One region of the Neorhizobium sp. R1-B genome, then DNA from elsewhere that is predicted to be linked to it. Evidence: riboswitches for the same ligand, from Rfam matches in the RefSeq annotation. Region 1 holds a riboswitch; each other region holds the start of a gene.
The links. A riboswitch is a leader RNA that binds a small molecule or an ion and turns the genes downstream of it on or off. The one in region 1 is predicted to bind cobalamin.
Positions count from the first base shown of each region.

Region 1 (5,014 bases):
TGATTTAACCGGCAACGTGCGGCTCTGCCGGATTACCTCCGGAAATCGTATCCTTCCGCGGTTCATTGACGGCGTATTGCATCACGCCGGCATGATCTTTCATCGGGAGAAGTTGCAGTCGGCACGCCGTGATTTTACCCCATGGAAGCAGATTGCCCGCCCTTTCGGCCTTGTGCTTGAAAACGGACGTGACAGCTTCCTTGGATATCGATTTCGACTTCGGCTTCGATCCCAAAAACCTCGCGGATGCGTTTGGCGGTGAGCACCTCGGAAGGCGTTCCGAGCGCAGCCAGCCGCCCGCCCTGCATCACGGCGATCCGATCGCAGAACATGGCGGCATGGTTGAGGTCGTGCAGTGCCGCGACCACTGTAAGCCCCTGCCGGCCGACGAGATCGAGCAGGCTGATCTGGTGGCCGATGTCCAGGTGGTTGGTCGGCTCGTCCAGGAGCAGAATCTTCGGCTGCTGGGCAAGAGCGCGGCCAATATGCAGACGTTGGCGTTCCCCGCCCGAAAGCGTATGCCAAAGCCGATCGGCAAGATGAGCCATGTCGACATTGGCAAGGGTCGCCTCGACGACCGCATCGTCATTGGCTGACCAGGGCGACAAAGGTCCGAGATAAGGCGTGCGTCCAAGCTCGACGGCCTGCCTGGCAGTGATCCGCTCGGCGGTCTCCGCCTGCTGCTCCACAAAAGCCAGATGCCGGGCGACTTCGCGCCGACCGAGCCTGCCGATCGGCACGCCATCCAGAATGACCTCGCCGGACCGCGGCCTGCGGATGCCGGAAAGCAACGCCATCAGACTCGTCTTCCCCGAGCCGTTCGGACCGATGAGACCGAGAAACTCTCCTTCCCTGACCTCCAGCGAGATGCTCTTCACAATCGCAGCTTCCCCGACGCCCCAGGAAACGTCTTTTGCCGTAAGCGTCATCCGCGTCCCCTTCGCTGCCCCAGAACGAAAGCGAAGGCCGGCGCTCCGACAAGGGCGGTGATCACTCCGATCGGCAGGACCTGACCCGGGATGAGAACGCGGGAAAGGATATCCGCCAGGATCATGAAAACGGCGCCGATCAGCGCGGCAGCCGGCAACAGCACGCTGTGGCGGACGCCGACCAGCATGCGCGCTGCATGCGGAATGACCAGACCGACAAAGCCGATGGAGCCGACGATCGAAACCATGACCGCCGTCATCATTGCGGAGACTCCGACCAGTGCGACGTAGGTGCGGCGAACGGATATGCCGAGTGATGCCGCCGATTCCGCGCCGAACGTGAAGGCGTCAAGCGAGCGGGCATGCCAAAGGCAGACCAGAAGACCCGTCAATGCGGCAGGAATCGCCAGCCAGGCATCCGGCCAGCGGACTCCAGACAGATTGCCGAGCAGCCAGAACATGATGCCCCGCGCCTGTTCCGCGGTCGCCGCCTTGGTAACGATGAAGGAAGTGAGCGCATTGAAAAGTTGCGACCCCGCAACGCCTGCAAGAATGATGGCCGCCGTTCCCTTGCCCGCCTTGAGGGCCAGCAGGCTGACAAGGGCAAAGGCTATGAGGGCTCCGAGAAGTGCACCCATCGGGAGCGTCATCATGCCGCCCCCCAGGCCAAGAATCGCCACGCTGACGGCCCCGGTGGAAGCCCCCGCGGAGATCCCGAGGATATAGGGATCGGCTAGCGGATTGCGCAGCAGCGACTGCAGCACCACCCCGGACAAGGCGAGCGCCGCACCGCAGCAAGCCGCTACGACTGCCCGACTGAGCCGATAGCTCCAGACGATGCCTTCGTCGATCGGCTCGAGCGCATAGCCCGCACTCCACAGCCGGTTGGCCACCGTCTTGGCAACCACCCCGAACGGGATCGAAGTCTCGCCGATCGCTGCGCCAAGCCACAAGACTGCGACGAGGACCACAAGCGCCAGCGGAATAGCGCCCGTACGGCCAATGGAAGAGACTGCAGGTCTCATTTGACCAGACCGGCGCCTGCAATGGCATCGGCCAGCGCCTCAATGCCCTCGATGGTGCGGATCGTCGGATTCATGGCTTGCGCATCCATGTCGAAGACATGGCCGCTCCTAACTGCCGGCATCAGGCTGGCGACAGGATCGGTGTCCAGGAATTTACGTTTCGCCTCGATGCTGTCCAGCGGGTAACGGCGGCGATTCATTGCGCCGGCCACAATCATCGTCGGATTGGCCCTGGCGATTGTCTCCCAGCCCACCGTCGGCCATTCCTCGTCGGTTTTGATGATGTTTTCGATCCCGAGAGCCGACATGATGTAGCCGGGCGCCCCGTTTTTACCCGCCACGTATGGGTCAGCGTCTTGCTGGGCGCTGGAAAACCAAAAGACGGCCGAAAGCCTGCCCTCGACAGAAGCGACCTTGGCGCGCGCCGCTGCCTCACGCCGCTTGAGATCGGCCACTACTTCCTCGCCCTTTTCCTGCACGTCGTAGATCTTCGCGAGATCACGAACCTCCTGATAGACGAGGTCCATGGTAAAAACCTGATGGCGGACGCCGTCGCCGGCGGCGGAATTTTCCTTGCCCATGCAGTCGGACGGCGACGTGTAGACCGCGATGCCCAGTTCCTCGAACTGTTCGGGCTTTGCAACGACACCCTCGGGACCGACCTGCCACTGGAACTGCACGGTGACGATGTCCGGCTTCTTTCCAAGCACGCTTTCAAAGCTCGGATCGTTGTCGGCGAGGCGTTCGATCTTGGCGTTGACCTCTTCGTAGCCTTTCAGGACAGGCCCGACCCACAGCGCAGTGCCGATCACCTTGTCCGCAAGACCGAGAAGGTAGAGAATCTCGGTGCTGCTCTGGCCGATCGAGACGGTGCGTGACGGCGCGTTCTTGAAGGTTATCTGCCGCCCGCAATTCTCAAGCGTGAGAGGATAGACGGTTTCTGCCGCCAGGGCGTTGTGAAACAGTCCTGAAACAATCAAGGACAAAGCGCACAGGCCAACGTGCGGCCACCGCTTGGAAGTGATCATCGTTATATTTCCCGAAGTGTGATGTGAATGCGGGTCCTGAACGGGCCGCGCTAGATATCAGGATGCTTTCAAAGCACCCGGTCGCCCCGTCGACGATGGAGATCTGGGAAATATGATACGCAAAAGCGCGATGAAGCGCGGGTGTCGGCCATGTCTTTCTCCTCTTCGGGCATCCCCGCCCGTGATGATGGATCGATGTTCGACGGCAGGTCTCCTGGCTTGCGAATATCTGTCGCCCACCTGCCTTCCCGCGCCCAAAACCAGCGCAGTGGCATGGCGCCTTTCGGCACCACGAGGATGGACGGCAATCCGCTCACAGTTGCGGGGGCAGCCACGGTCTTGGATCCCCTTCGGGTCGTCCGCACCGTATTCCCTTTTCGTCCCGTTGCTTTTGACTCCGGGAACCGTCATCGCCAGATAAAGGCCCGTCCGTCTCGCCGTCAAGCTGGAAAAGACGGCAGCCAAGGTGCGGAGACCGAAGAGCAAGCGTATGAGATTTCCGCGCCCGTTCGGACCGGGGACTTTGGTCGAGATCGGCTCGGCGAGATACCGGTGATAGGTGAGGAGAAGCATACCGAGCCCCGTGTCGTATAATCACTCTCAAAAATCACACGGATCTGCATATGTAATGTTATTACATTCGTCAAATGAAAAGTTGCGCAAGAATGCTTCGTTACGGGCACCGGCCTTCTCTTTTCAGCCGCCGATGTCGTCCTTGCCGCTAATCGAGACGGAGGGGTGCGGCCGGGCGTCGTCGAGACGGAAGGATGCTGTCTCGCTGAAGACGGCAGCAGAGGCAACGCCTATGGATTGGTATCCATACTTCGCTTAATTTATCGATCCAGACCATAAGTCGTCTATGAAAACCGGACGGGGAAACGATGGCCAGGGAAGATTTCAACGACCTTTTATGGTTCCTGGCCGTGGCAGAGGAGCGGAGTTTCACCAGGGCTGCGGCCAAACTCGGTATTACTCAGTCCACGCTTAGCCACACGATCAAGCGCCTGGAGACACGCATGGGCCTGCGGCTTCTGTCCCGCACCACCCGTAACGTGGCGCTGACCGAAGCCGGTGAGCGTCTGTTTCAATCGCTGGCGCCTCGGGTCTCCGCCATAAGGGATGATCTTGCGGCACTCATGGCCCTGCGCGACAAACCGTCCGGCACTATTAGGATTACCTTGTCTGATCACGCGCTGGAAAGCATCGTCTGGCCCAGACTGCAGCCGATCCTTTCTGAATACCCCGATATCAAGCTTGAGCTGAGCCGGGATAACGGCTTGCGCAATATTGTGGAAGACGGTTTCGACGCAGGGATAAGGCTCGGCGAGAGCATCGAGAAAGACATGATCGCCATCAGGGTCGGTCCCGACTGGCGAATGCTGGCTGTCGCCTCGCCCCAGTACCTTGCCACGCAACCGCCGCCGCAGCATCCGCAGGACCTCGTACAGCATAACTGCATCAACATGCGCCAGGCCACCGGCGGCGGGCTCTACGTCTGGGAATTCGAGAAGGACGGGCAAGAGCTACGTGTCAGAGTCGACGGCCAGCTCACCTTCAATAGCTCTTACCCCATGATAGATGCTGCCATGAAAAATGGTGGCATCGCCTATCTGCCGGAAGATCTTGTCGCCGAACACATCGCGACTGGACGCCTCGTGCCCATGCTGGAAGAATGGTCGCCTCCATTTTCAGGCTATTTCATCTATTACCCGACCCGGCATCAGAACTCCCCTGCCTTCAAGGTCGTCGTGGATGCCTTGAGATACCACGGGCATTAGGCGGTAGGGACGAATTACGTTTCAGGGATTCCGGGCGGGCGCAATCGGTCCCAACTTGGCCACCCCCTCGGATAAGAGCCTCGCCAACTTCATCGATTCATCAAATTCGCCGCTACCGCGACATGGCTCGAGTGCCAGCTCGTTCCCAGAGAAGGTCTGCTGTAGACCGCGGCGCATCTGAGAAGCTGAGCAAGGGGTTCGAGCATCCGATTCCGCAACTACCGGAAAGGCCCGGGCCGTCGCCAATGACGCTT
Region 1 covers NZ_SOEM01000004.1:113,964-118,977, reverse strand. Annotated here, with positions in the region: gene EDE05_RS07630 (fatty acid desaturase) at 1-3, shown strand, start outside; gene EDE05_RS07625 (ABC transporter ATP-binding protein) at 135-929, opposite strand; gene EDE05_RS07620 (iron ABC transporter permease) at 926-1,954, opposite strand; gene EDE05_RS07615 (ABC transporter substrate-binding protein) at 1,951-2,982, opposite strand; cobalamin riboswitch at 3,169-3,406, opposite strand; gene EDE05_RS07610 (LysR family transcriptional regulator) at 3,864-4,760, shown strand.

Region 2 (5,014 bases), on a different contig from region 1:
TCCGGAAGACGATCCTCGATACCGCGAATATGTCGATGATTATTTCGCTCTGGTAGGGCGCAGGGGCATCAACCCGGAGACTGCGCGCACCATCGTGCGCACCAACAACACAGTAATCGGGGCGCTTGCCGTCAAGCGCGGCGAGGCTGACGCGCTGATTTGCGGCGTGGAAGGCGGTTATGATCGGCATCTGCGCGACGTCGAGCAGATTATCGGAAAAAGGGAGGGCGTCTGCGCCTTCTCGGGCCTGAGCCTCTTGATCTCTCAACGGGGCGCGATTTTCTTCACGGATACATTCGTGAACTACAATCCTTCCGCACAGGAAATCGCCGAAATCACCATTCTCGCCTCCCAGGAAGTCCAGCGGTTCGGCATCGTCCCCAAAGCGGCGCTGATCTGCCATTCGAATTTCGGTTCTCGGGATTCCGAAAGCGCACAAAAGATGCGCGCCGCCCTCAGCCTTGTACGCAAACGGACTCCTCAACTGGAAGTCGACGGTGAGATGCAGGGCGGCTCCGCGCTTTCGGAAGACCTGCGCAAGCGCGCCATGCCAGACAGCTCGCTGACCGGAGAGGCCAATCTTCTGATCTTCCCGAACCTGGACGCGGCCAATATCTCGTTGGGGATCGTTCGAAATCTCACCGATGCACTTCATGTCGGACCGATTTTGTTGGGTACGGCGCTGCCTGCACATATCCTCTCGCCCTCGGTAACGTCGCGCGGCGTGGTAAACATGGCAGCGCTGGCTGTTGTGGAGGCCTCACAACCGGATTTCGCTCTGCAGTCCTAGGCCTGTGAACCGCATAATCCGTACTGGCTCCGCAGATTGCGAGAGCGTGCTTATGATATTGTCAACTGGCCTGCCTCATGATGCGGTTACCGATTCTAGAGATCGCCGGACATCGACTGATGCGCATTCGCAACCTGCTGATCGCCCCAATTCTGCTTGCACCCGACATGGCTTCCGCGCGGGATATAGGCACCTGCGCGGCGCTTTACCGGCAACTCAACAATGCTCCGCAAATCATCGGCAACACCGCCGAGATGCGGCGCTATTCGCAACATCTCAGCGAGATCAACGGCGACATTCGTCGGCATCGAATCGAGATGCGCCGCAGCGGCTGCGGCGGCAGCATCGTCGTCTTCGGTGGCAGCGCTAATGGCGGCGCCTGCGACGAGATGCGCGATGCGCTTGGCGCGATGGAGCGTGAGCGCGACGCGTTGACGGCGGATCGGGAGAATGCACGCCAGCTCTGGCGCTCGTCGGATGAACGCAATGCCATTCTTGCGTCGATCCGATCGAACGGCTGCCTCCCTTCCGATGTCGAAGAGGAGCGGAAAGAGCGGCTGAAGGTTCAGGGGATCGAATTGCCGAAACCGGAGCCCTATTCAGGAGTGACCGACCTGCGGACAAAAGATCCGAAGGAAACGAAAGCGGCAAACCTGCCGCCGCCTCCGCCGTTGGAGCGCACCTACGATCCGAACAAGAAGGTTCGCATAGTGGGCCCCCAGTTTCTGCCGGATACAAGCATTGATCTTGCCAATCCGAAGTCTACCGGCCCACAACCCCAGCAGTGATCAAGCTCGGCCCCATTTGTCGTTGAATACCAGGTCCTCGAGCAAGAGCCGCTGGCGCCAGCCCTTTACCGCCAGCTCCGGTTCTCGATAAAGGCGGTCGACGTAGCCGACGCAAAGCCAGGCAACGATTTGAATTCCCTCGGGGATACCAAGCAGTGTCCGCAGGTCCGCCTCGTGGAAAATGCTGACCCAGCCCACTCCGACACCTTCGGCCCGTGCCGCCAGCCAAAGGTTTTGCACCGCGCAGACGGACGAGAATACGTCCATGCGCGGATCATGAGTGCGACCGATGACAACGGGGCCTGCCCGCTCGGGATCGCAGGTGACGCAAATGCTGAGCGGCGCCTTGCGGATGCCCTCCAGCTTCAGGTTTTGGTAGACCTCGCGTCGTTCTTGCGGAAACATCTCCGCCGCTTCCTCATTGGCCCGCGAGAAGGCCTGCCAGGCGGCTTCACGGACCTTCGGGTCACGCACCAGGATAAAATTCCACGGCTGCATGAAACCGACCGACGGCGCAGCATGCGCCGCCCCAAGCAGCCGCCCAACGAGATCGTCCGGAAGCGGCTCGGGTAAAAACTGATCGCGCACGTCACGGCGCGTCTCTATGGCCCGGTAGACCGCAGCACGGTCACGTTCCGGGAATTCTTCTGCAGGCATCAAGGCATCGGCAAAAAGATCAGGTCGCATCGTTAATCCCCAACAATGCTGACACCCCGCGTAATAAAGCAGGGCACCAAAAAAACCTTGCCGCCGTCCACGCGGGTCGGTCTATCTCGACAGGCCGGTCTTCTGACTTGGCTTCATCCGCTCGCCGCAGCCTTCCCGGAAATCCCAGTGGCATCTACTTTGCGGCAAGCGTCCGCCTCACAGCGTTGGGCACGTTCCGGTCTCGCACCGGATTCCCGATTCTCCTGCCAGCGGCAGGCACCTGACGTCGCGGTTATGCATGAGCGGCCTCACGCATTCAAGCCCCTCATGCGACAGGGAAGTAGCGCACATAGGCGAACTCGTTTCCATCCGGCGACCAGTTGGGCGAATTCATTGTGCCTTGCCCGCCAAACAACTCGAACAAGGTCTCCACATGACCGCCATCCATGTCCATCAGCCGCACGCGGACGTTTTGGTCGCGCGGATGATCGAATACCGTCGCGTCGTAGGAGATGAAAACGATCTTGTCTCCTTTTGGTGACGGATGAGGAAACCAGTCGCCGTAATTGCTGTCGGTGATACGTTCCGCTGCGCCTCCCGACGCAGGTACGCGCCAGATCTGCATGATGCCGGTACGGCTGGAGTTGAAATAGATCCATTCGCCGTCGGGAGAATAGTCGGGCCCGTCGTTCCGCCCCTCTCCGAAAGTCAATCGTGTCTCTTCGCCGCCTTCCCTATCGATCGTATAGATATCGAAGAGATCGTCGCGGATACCGCAATAGGCGAATTTTCCACCATCCGGTGACCAGCCATGCCAGTAGGAGGGCAGTTTCTCCGTCACCAGCCGGGGATCACCACCCTCCGCCGGTAGCACATAGATTGCCGACTTGCCGAATTCTACCTTGTCGGAAATGGCGATCAGCGAGCCGTCCGGCGAAATGCCATGATCGTTGTTGCACTCACGCGCAAAGCCGGTATCGACTGGAACGGGAGCGCTGTCACCCAGCGGTGACAGCCGGTAGATCAGCCCGTCGCTGTTGAGCATCAGATAGTCACCACGCGGCGACCAGTTCGGCGCTTCGAACAGAGCTTCAGTCTGCCAGACAACCCGGTATTGCCGGGTGCGAATATTGTAGATCTCGACAGAACTCCGCAGCGCCATGCCCTCACCGGTCCCGGAATCGGTTGGTGATCGGATAGCGCCGATCTCGACCGAAGTTCTTTTTGGTGATCTTTACACCGGGTGCGGATTGCCTCCGCTTGTATTCGGCAAGATAAAGCAGGTGCTCAATTCGGTGGACGGTCGCCAGATCGTGACCCCGGGCTACAATCTCTTCCGTTCCCATTTCCAGCTCGACCAGGCATTCGAGGATATCGTCGAGTACCGGATAGGGCGGCAGCGAATCCTGGTCGGTCTGGTTGGGACGCAATTCCGCAGACGGCGCCTTGGCAAGGATGTTCTTCGGGATGACCTCGCCGCCGGATCCCAACGCGCCAGGCGGCAGATGCTCGTTGCGCCATGCGGACAACCCGTAGACCTGCATCTTGTAAAGATCCTTGATCGGATTGAAGCCGCCGTTCATGTCGCCATAAAGCGTCGCATAACCCACCGACATTTCCGATTTGTTGCCGGTCGTCACCACCATGGAACCGAACTTGTTGGAGATCGCCATCAGGATCGTCCCGCGCGCACGGCTCTGCAGATTCTCCTCCGTGATGCCCTCGTCCGTTCCCTCGAATAATTCCGACAATGCCGATGAAAATCCGTCGACCGGCTCGGCAATCGCCACGATGTCGTAGCGGCAGCCAAGAGCCTTGGCACAATCGGCCGCATCCTTGAGCGACTCTTCTGACGTGTAGCGATAGGGCAGCATCACCGTGCGCACCCGTTCCTCTCCCAGGGCATCCACGGCAATGGCCGCGCAGAGCGCCGAGTCGATACCGCCTGAAAGCCCGAGAACCACCGATTTGAAGCCGTTCTTGTTGACATAGTCGCGGAAGCCCAGCAGGCACGCGCGGTAATCCGCTTCCTCCTTTTCGGGAATACGCGCCATCGGGCCGCGCGTACAACGCCAGCTGTCGTTGGCCTTCTTCCATTCGGTCACGGTGATTGCCGGTTCAAACTGGCTCATCTGGAAGGCGAGTGTCTTGTCGGCGTTGAAAGCAAAACTTGCGCCGTCGAAGACAAGCTCGTCCTGTCCCCCGACCTGGTTGGCGAACAGCAGCGGCAGACCGCTTTCGATCACCTGACGCAGGGCGACCTGATGGCGGACATCCACTTTGCCCCGATAGTAAGGGGAACCGTTCGGCACGAGCAGGATATCCGCTCCGCTTTCCGCCAGCGTCTCGCAGACGCCCATGTCGTTCCAGATCTCCTCGCATATCGGAATGCCGATCCTGACGCCCCGGAAGTTGTAAGGCCCCGAGATCGATCCTTCCGTGAAAACGCGTTTCTCATCGAACTCGCCATAGTTCGGCAGATCGACCTTGTCCCGTATCGCAACGATCTTGCCACCGTCCAGCAAGGCAACCGAGTTGTGCCGGCCCGCCTCCCCCTGTCGCGGAAAGCCGATGACGACGCCGGGACCACCATCGGCAGTATCGGCCGCCAGCTGTTCGACAGCCCTCTGGCAGGCAGCCAGGAAAGCCGGTTTGAGGACGAGATCTTCTGGCGGGTATCCGGAGATAAAGAGCTCTGTGAAGAGAACAAGGTCTGCCTCTTCGCCGGCGGCGTCCCTGCGCGCTTCCCGCGCAAGGGCCAGGTTGCCGGCTATATCGCCGACAGTTG
Region 2 covers NZ_SOEM01000034.1:4,553-9,566, reverse strand. Annotated here, with positions in the region: gene EDE05_RS25265 (NADP-dependent malic enzyme) at 1-790, shown strand, start outside; gene EDE05_RS25260 (hypothetical protein) at 910-1,578, shown strand; gene bluB (5,6-dimethylbenzimidazole synthase) at 1,579-2,265, opposite strand; cobalamin riboswitch at 2,340-2,525, opposite strand; gene EDE05_RS25250 (TolB family protein) at 2,552-3,382, opposite strand; gene EDE05_RS25245 (NAD+ synthase) at 3,393-5,014, opposite strand, start outside.
Region 2: it holds a riboswitch for cobalamin, as region 1 does, so the genes downstream of both, bluB (5,6-dimethylbenzimidazole synthase) here and EDE05_RS07615 (ABC transporter substrate-binding protein) in region 1, are expected to answer to the same signal.

Region 3 (5,014 bases), on a different contig from region 1:
TCTTCGGCCACGTGCTTCGCGCTGGTCGGGCTGACCTTCCCGGATGTATTGGCGCTGGGGGCTGCAAGCGGTTTTCCAAAGGCGCTGATGAGGTCGGCAGCAAAGCCTTTAGGAAGGCGGATGCCCACTGTGTCGAGCCCCGCCGTCGCCAGCGAATGAATGCCGCTCTGCGGCTTCAGTGGCAGGATCAAGGTCAGCGGCCCCGGCCAGAATGCAGCTGCGAGCTTTCGCGAGATGGGATCGAAAACGGCGTAGCGCTCCGCCATGGCGACATCGGCCATATGGCAGATAAGCGGGTTGAAGCGAGGCCGGCCCTTGGTTTCATAGATGCGCGCGATGGCGGCGGGATTGGTGGCATCCGCTGCGAGCCCATAGACCGTCTCTGTCGGGATCGCTACGGGAAAGCCGTCCGCCAGCACCGCGCAGGCGCGCGCTATGGCGTTCTCGTGGTCCGCGGTGATGTCGATGATCTCTGCCGTCATGTCCGCTCGTCAATAGCGCGGACAGCGACCTGCTTCAAAGCTTTTTGATGATCTCGCGAAGCGCATCGTTCGACGCGCCGAGCAGAAGCACGTTCTTGATGGCCTCCATCGGGTCGCTGGTCTGGAAAAGCAGCCCATTCTTGCGGATCGTCCGGCTGACCTGAAATGGTTGGCCTGGCTCACCTTCGATCGCGACGGCGAAATACATGCGCGAATAGGAGGTGTGGATGCGCTCGAAGAATCTCTCCTCTTCCCCGATTTCGGAAAAGAAGTTCGCGATATAGAAAGACCAGCTGACAGGCACGCGGCGTGCCAGAAGGGTCCGCGCGGCCGTCACGTGGCAATAACCGAGATGCGGGCTTCCTTCGAGCGTTCGATGGAAAACGATCTTTGGAAACTGAATGGAACGGTGAAAGGCGTTGATGCGCTCGTGGCTTTTTTCGCCGGCGGCTTCAAGCCGCTTGCCGGTTCGCTCGGCGACTTCCTCATGGCTGATATAGCGGCGTTCCTGCGGCAGCCAGATGGGTTTGTGGCGGACGATCCGTCCGGTTCTCAGAAATTCAGAATGAGCAGCGGATTTCGTTGCCGCCGGCACGGGAGGGCTTGGCGGGGGAGCTTCGAAATAGCGGATTTTTTCTTTGGCCTGCACTGGCTCCGCTCCGGTTGATGCCGGTATTTTAGAATTTAGCCGTTAATGACAGGTTTCCCTTATGCGAGGCTGGAAGGGCTTTTGGCGTCGTCGTCAATGCGGTTGTCGATGTCGCAATGTCGCCTATGCGACAGCCGGGGCGGATGCTTATATCCGCATCAAGCTCAAGGTGCCGCCTGGCTAGGGAGGGCGGAGAATTGGGAAGCCGGTCAAAGCCCGGCGCTGCCCCCGCAACGGTGGTGGAGTTTAAAGGTTTGGCTAGAGCCACTGGGAAAGAGCCGCAAGGGCCGCCCGGGAAGGCGCCGGACCAGCCCCGAAAGGGGCAACTCCTGAGCCCGGAAACCAGCCTTGGGGAAAAAAACGTTACCGATCGCGGCGGGCGTTCGGGGCAGGAAACTGGCAGGCCTGAGCCGGCCCGTTTTTCCATGTCCTTCCGCATGCCCGCAAGACAAGGAAGGCAAGATGGACATTCGCAACCAGGCGCTGCGACAGCTCAAGAACCGCCGCGAAGGCTTCAGTCTCGAACAGGCGTTTTATACTGATCCCAACTATTACAAGCTCGATCTCGAGATGATCTGGTATCGCGACTGGCTATTTGTTGGCCATGATTGCGAGCTGCCGAAGAACGGCAGCTATTTCACCCTTCAGATCGGCGATTATCCGGTTGTCGTGGTGCGCGGCCGCGATGGCCAGATTCGCGCCCTTCACAATACCTGCCGCCATCGCGGCAGCCGCGTCTGTACCAAGGAAAGCGGTTCGGCGGTACGGCTGGTCTGTCCCTATCATCAATGGACTTACGAACTCGACGGCTCGTTGTTGATCGGGCGCCATATGGGCAAGGAATTCGACAAAAGCCAGTTCGGAATGAAGAAGGTGCATTGCGAAAGCGTCGCCGGCTACATCTTTATCTGCCTGGCTCAGGAAGCGCCGGATTTCGCACCGGTCCGCGCCGCGATCGAGCCCTATATGGCGCCGCACCGCCTGTCGGAAGCTAAGGTTGCGCATCAGTCGACGATTATCGAGAAGGGCAATTGGAAGCTCGTCTGGGAAAACAACCGGGAATGTTATCATTGTGCCGGAAATCATCCGGAGCTCTGCCGCACCTTTCCGGAGGCGCCGACGGTCACGGGCGTTGCCGGCGCGATCGATGATCCTGTTATCATCGAGCACTGGCAGCGGTGCGAGGCGGCCAATCTGCCGAGCGAGTTCCGGATCTCACCCGACGGGCAGTTCCGTGTCGCCCGCATGCCGCTGATCGAGGGAGCGGAGAGCTACACCATGTCCGGCAGGAATGCCGTGCAGCGGAGGCTTTCCGACGACGTGAAAATCGACGGCATCGGCACCATGCTGCTCTTCCATTACCCGACCACCTGGAATCATATGCTGGGCGACCACGCGATTTCCTTCCGCGTCACGCCGCTCGGGCCGGAGGAGACCGCTGTTACCACCAAATGGCTGGTCCATAAGGACGCGGTCGAGGGCGTCGATTACAATCTCGAAGAGCTGACGCATGTCTGGAACATGACCAACGACCAGGACCGCCAGATCGTCGAGGAAAACGCCTTTGGCATTCGCTCTCCGGCCTACGAGCCGGGACCGTATTCGGCCGAGCACGAGGGCGGCGTCATGCAGTTCGTCGAATGGTATTCGAACTTCATGGTCAACCGTCTGCAGGGGGATCAGGCAAAACTTTCGATCGTCGCCTAGCTCAACGAGCGGCCGATCTCCTGTTCGTGATCGGCCGCATCGCATCCTTGCCGGGGATCCTAGGAACAAAGTCCTCGATCTGGCGTTGCTTTGCTCACCAACGACAGAGGAAACACCATGATGAGGTACCGTCTTCGCTTGACTGCATTGGCCGTTGCCCTTGCTTCCACGTTGACCAGCTTTGCCCCTGCCCAGGCACTCCAGATGCCTTCGGCACCCGCCTTTTCGGCGCATTCCGCCGTCACGGATGTCCAGTATCGCGACCGCCGCGACTGGCGCCGTGATCGTTACGGCTGGTACAGGGGACATCGCGGCTATCGTGAACGCCGGCCCGGATATCGTTACTACAACGGCTTCTGGTTCCCGCTTGCCGCCTTTGGCGCGGGCGCGATCATCGGTGGTGCTATAACGGCCGATCGGGGCGGTTATAACAGCCGTCATTATGCCTGGTGCGAAAGCCGTTATCGCACCTACCGTGCATCGGACAACACTTACGTTGCCAGTGCCGGTGTGCGTCGGATCTGCCGCTCACCTTACTGACCCGGTAGCATCAAGTTATCGGTCGCGACCTGGTCTCGGGCATGACGCCCGAGACCAGGTTTTTCATGCCTGAAACGTTAATCGCCTATTCAGGATCAATTTCCTAAAGGAGTGTCGAATATCCGGTCTGTCCGATATGGAAATCATCGGCTGCGGCTAAGAATTCGATGCACCGACTAAGGAATGGGGCTCAATATGACGTTCAAGAAGATGGCGCTTGCGGGAATCTCCGCCGTGGTACTCATAGTGTCGCTGACGCCGGCCCATGCCATGCCCCTTCCGGCCGGGCCGACGGTGGCAAATTCTGCCGTCACCGAGGTCCAATACTGGGAGCGCGATCGGTGGGAACGTCGCGAGTGGCGCCGTGATGCCTATCGGGATGGATATCGCGACGGCTATTACAACGGCCACCGTGGCTACCGGGAACGCCGACACGGCCATCGTTATTATAACGGTTACTGGTTCCCCTTGGCCGCTTTTGGCGCAGGCGCCATCATCGGCGGGGCGATTGCCGCTCAGCCGCGTTATGTAGAACCCGCGCCGCGATATGTCGAACCTGGTCCGGCCTATGTCGAGCGCGGCGACATCAATCCTCGCCATTACGAATGGTGCGCCGACCGCTACCGGTCCTATGACAGTTATTCCAACACGTTCCAGCCGAACTACGGCCCCCGCCGGACCTGCTTGTCGCCCTACTACTGATAGGCAGCTTTCTCTGCGGGCGATCAGAGAATGCCTGCCCGTCTCAACAGCCACCAGGCGGCGAAAACTGAGACGCCCATCAAGCTGAATGCGTAGACCGTACCGTCGCTTCCTTCTGCAAAAGGAAGCGACGAGGTGTTCATTCCGAAGAAGCCGGTGACCAGCGATGGCGGCAACAGGAATGCCGTCATCAGTGACAGGATGTAGAGGTGCCTGTTCGTTTCCGACGACAGCTTCGAGTCGATTTCCTCATGCAGCAGCCGCGCACGCTCCTGCAGGGCATAAACGTCGTGATCCACGGCCTCGAGCCGCGAGATGAGCCGTGAGGCCGCATCGTCGAAACCCGGCGGCATCTCGTCGTCATCGACAGCCGCTGCTCGTCGCATCAGCGTCAGCACGGTCCTCAGATGGCGATGCAGCCTAACGACCGTCCGCCGCACCGGTGCCAGTCTGCGGCGCTCGTCGCGTGGCGCATTGTCGTAGACGAAGTCCTCGATCAGGTTCAGCTCTTCCGTCAGCTCCATCACCAGGCTGATCATCGTCCGTTGGAACTCGGCGAGGAGCGTCTCGAACACGTCGATAGGCTTCTGGTAACGCGACGCGTTCTTCTCGATCGCCGCCCGCACCCGGTCCACCGATCGCAGCGGTTGGAGACGCGTGGTGATGATCACTTTGCCGGACGCGAAGAAATGCAGCCAGCCGATGTCGCGCGTCTCGCTGTCGAACTCGCGCTGGAAATCGACGAGGGTTCCGTAGACGACCTGTTCGTCGAGAGTGACGGCCGCATGCGTGTCATGGGTCGTGAGTGCGGCGACCGCGGGCGGCGGGAGGTCGGGAAAACTTTCCAGGAAGGCAGCGACCCGCGAGTCGGCGAGGTTCAGGTGGAGCCAAAGGAAACCATCGGTTACTTCAAGATCGCTGCGGCCCGCATCAA
Region 3 covers NZ_SOEM01000001.1:39,135-44,148, reverse strand. Annotated here, with positions in the region: gene EDE05_RS00175 (L-threonylcarbamoyladenylate synthase) at 1-482, opposite strand, end outside; gene EDE05_RS00170 (DUF6656 family protein) at 517-1,113, opposite strand; cobalamin riboswitch at 1,282-1,497, shown strand; gene EDE05_RS00165 (aromatic ring-hydroxylating dioxygenase subunit alpha) at 1,594-2,838, shown strand; gene EDE05_RS00160 (BA14K family protein) at 2,956-3,378, shown strand; gene EDE05_RS00155 (BA14K family protein) at 3,574-4,080, shown strand; gene EDE05_RS00150 (transporter) at 4,104-5,014, opposite strand, start outside.
Region 3: it holds a riboswitch for cobalamin, as region 1 does, so the genes downstream of both, EDE05_RS00165 (aromatic ring-hydroxylating dioxygenase subunit alpha) here and EDE05_RS07615 (ABC transporter substrate-binding protein) in region 1, are expected to answer to the same signal.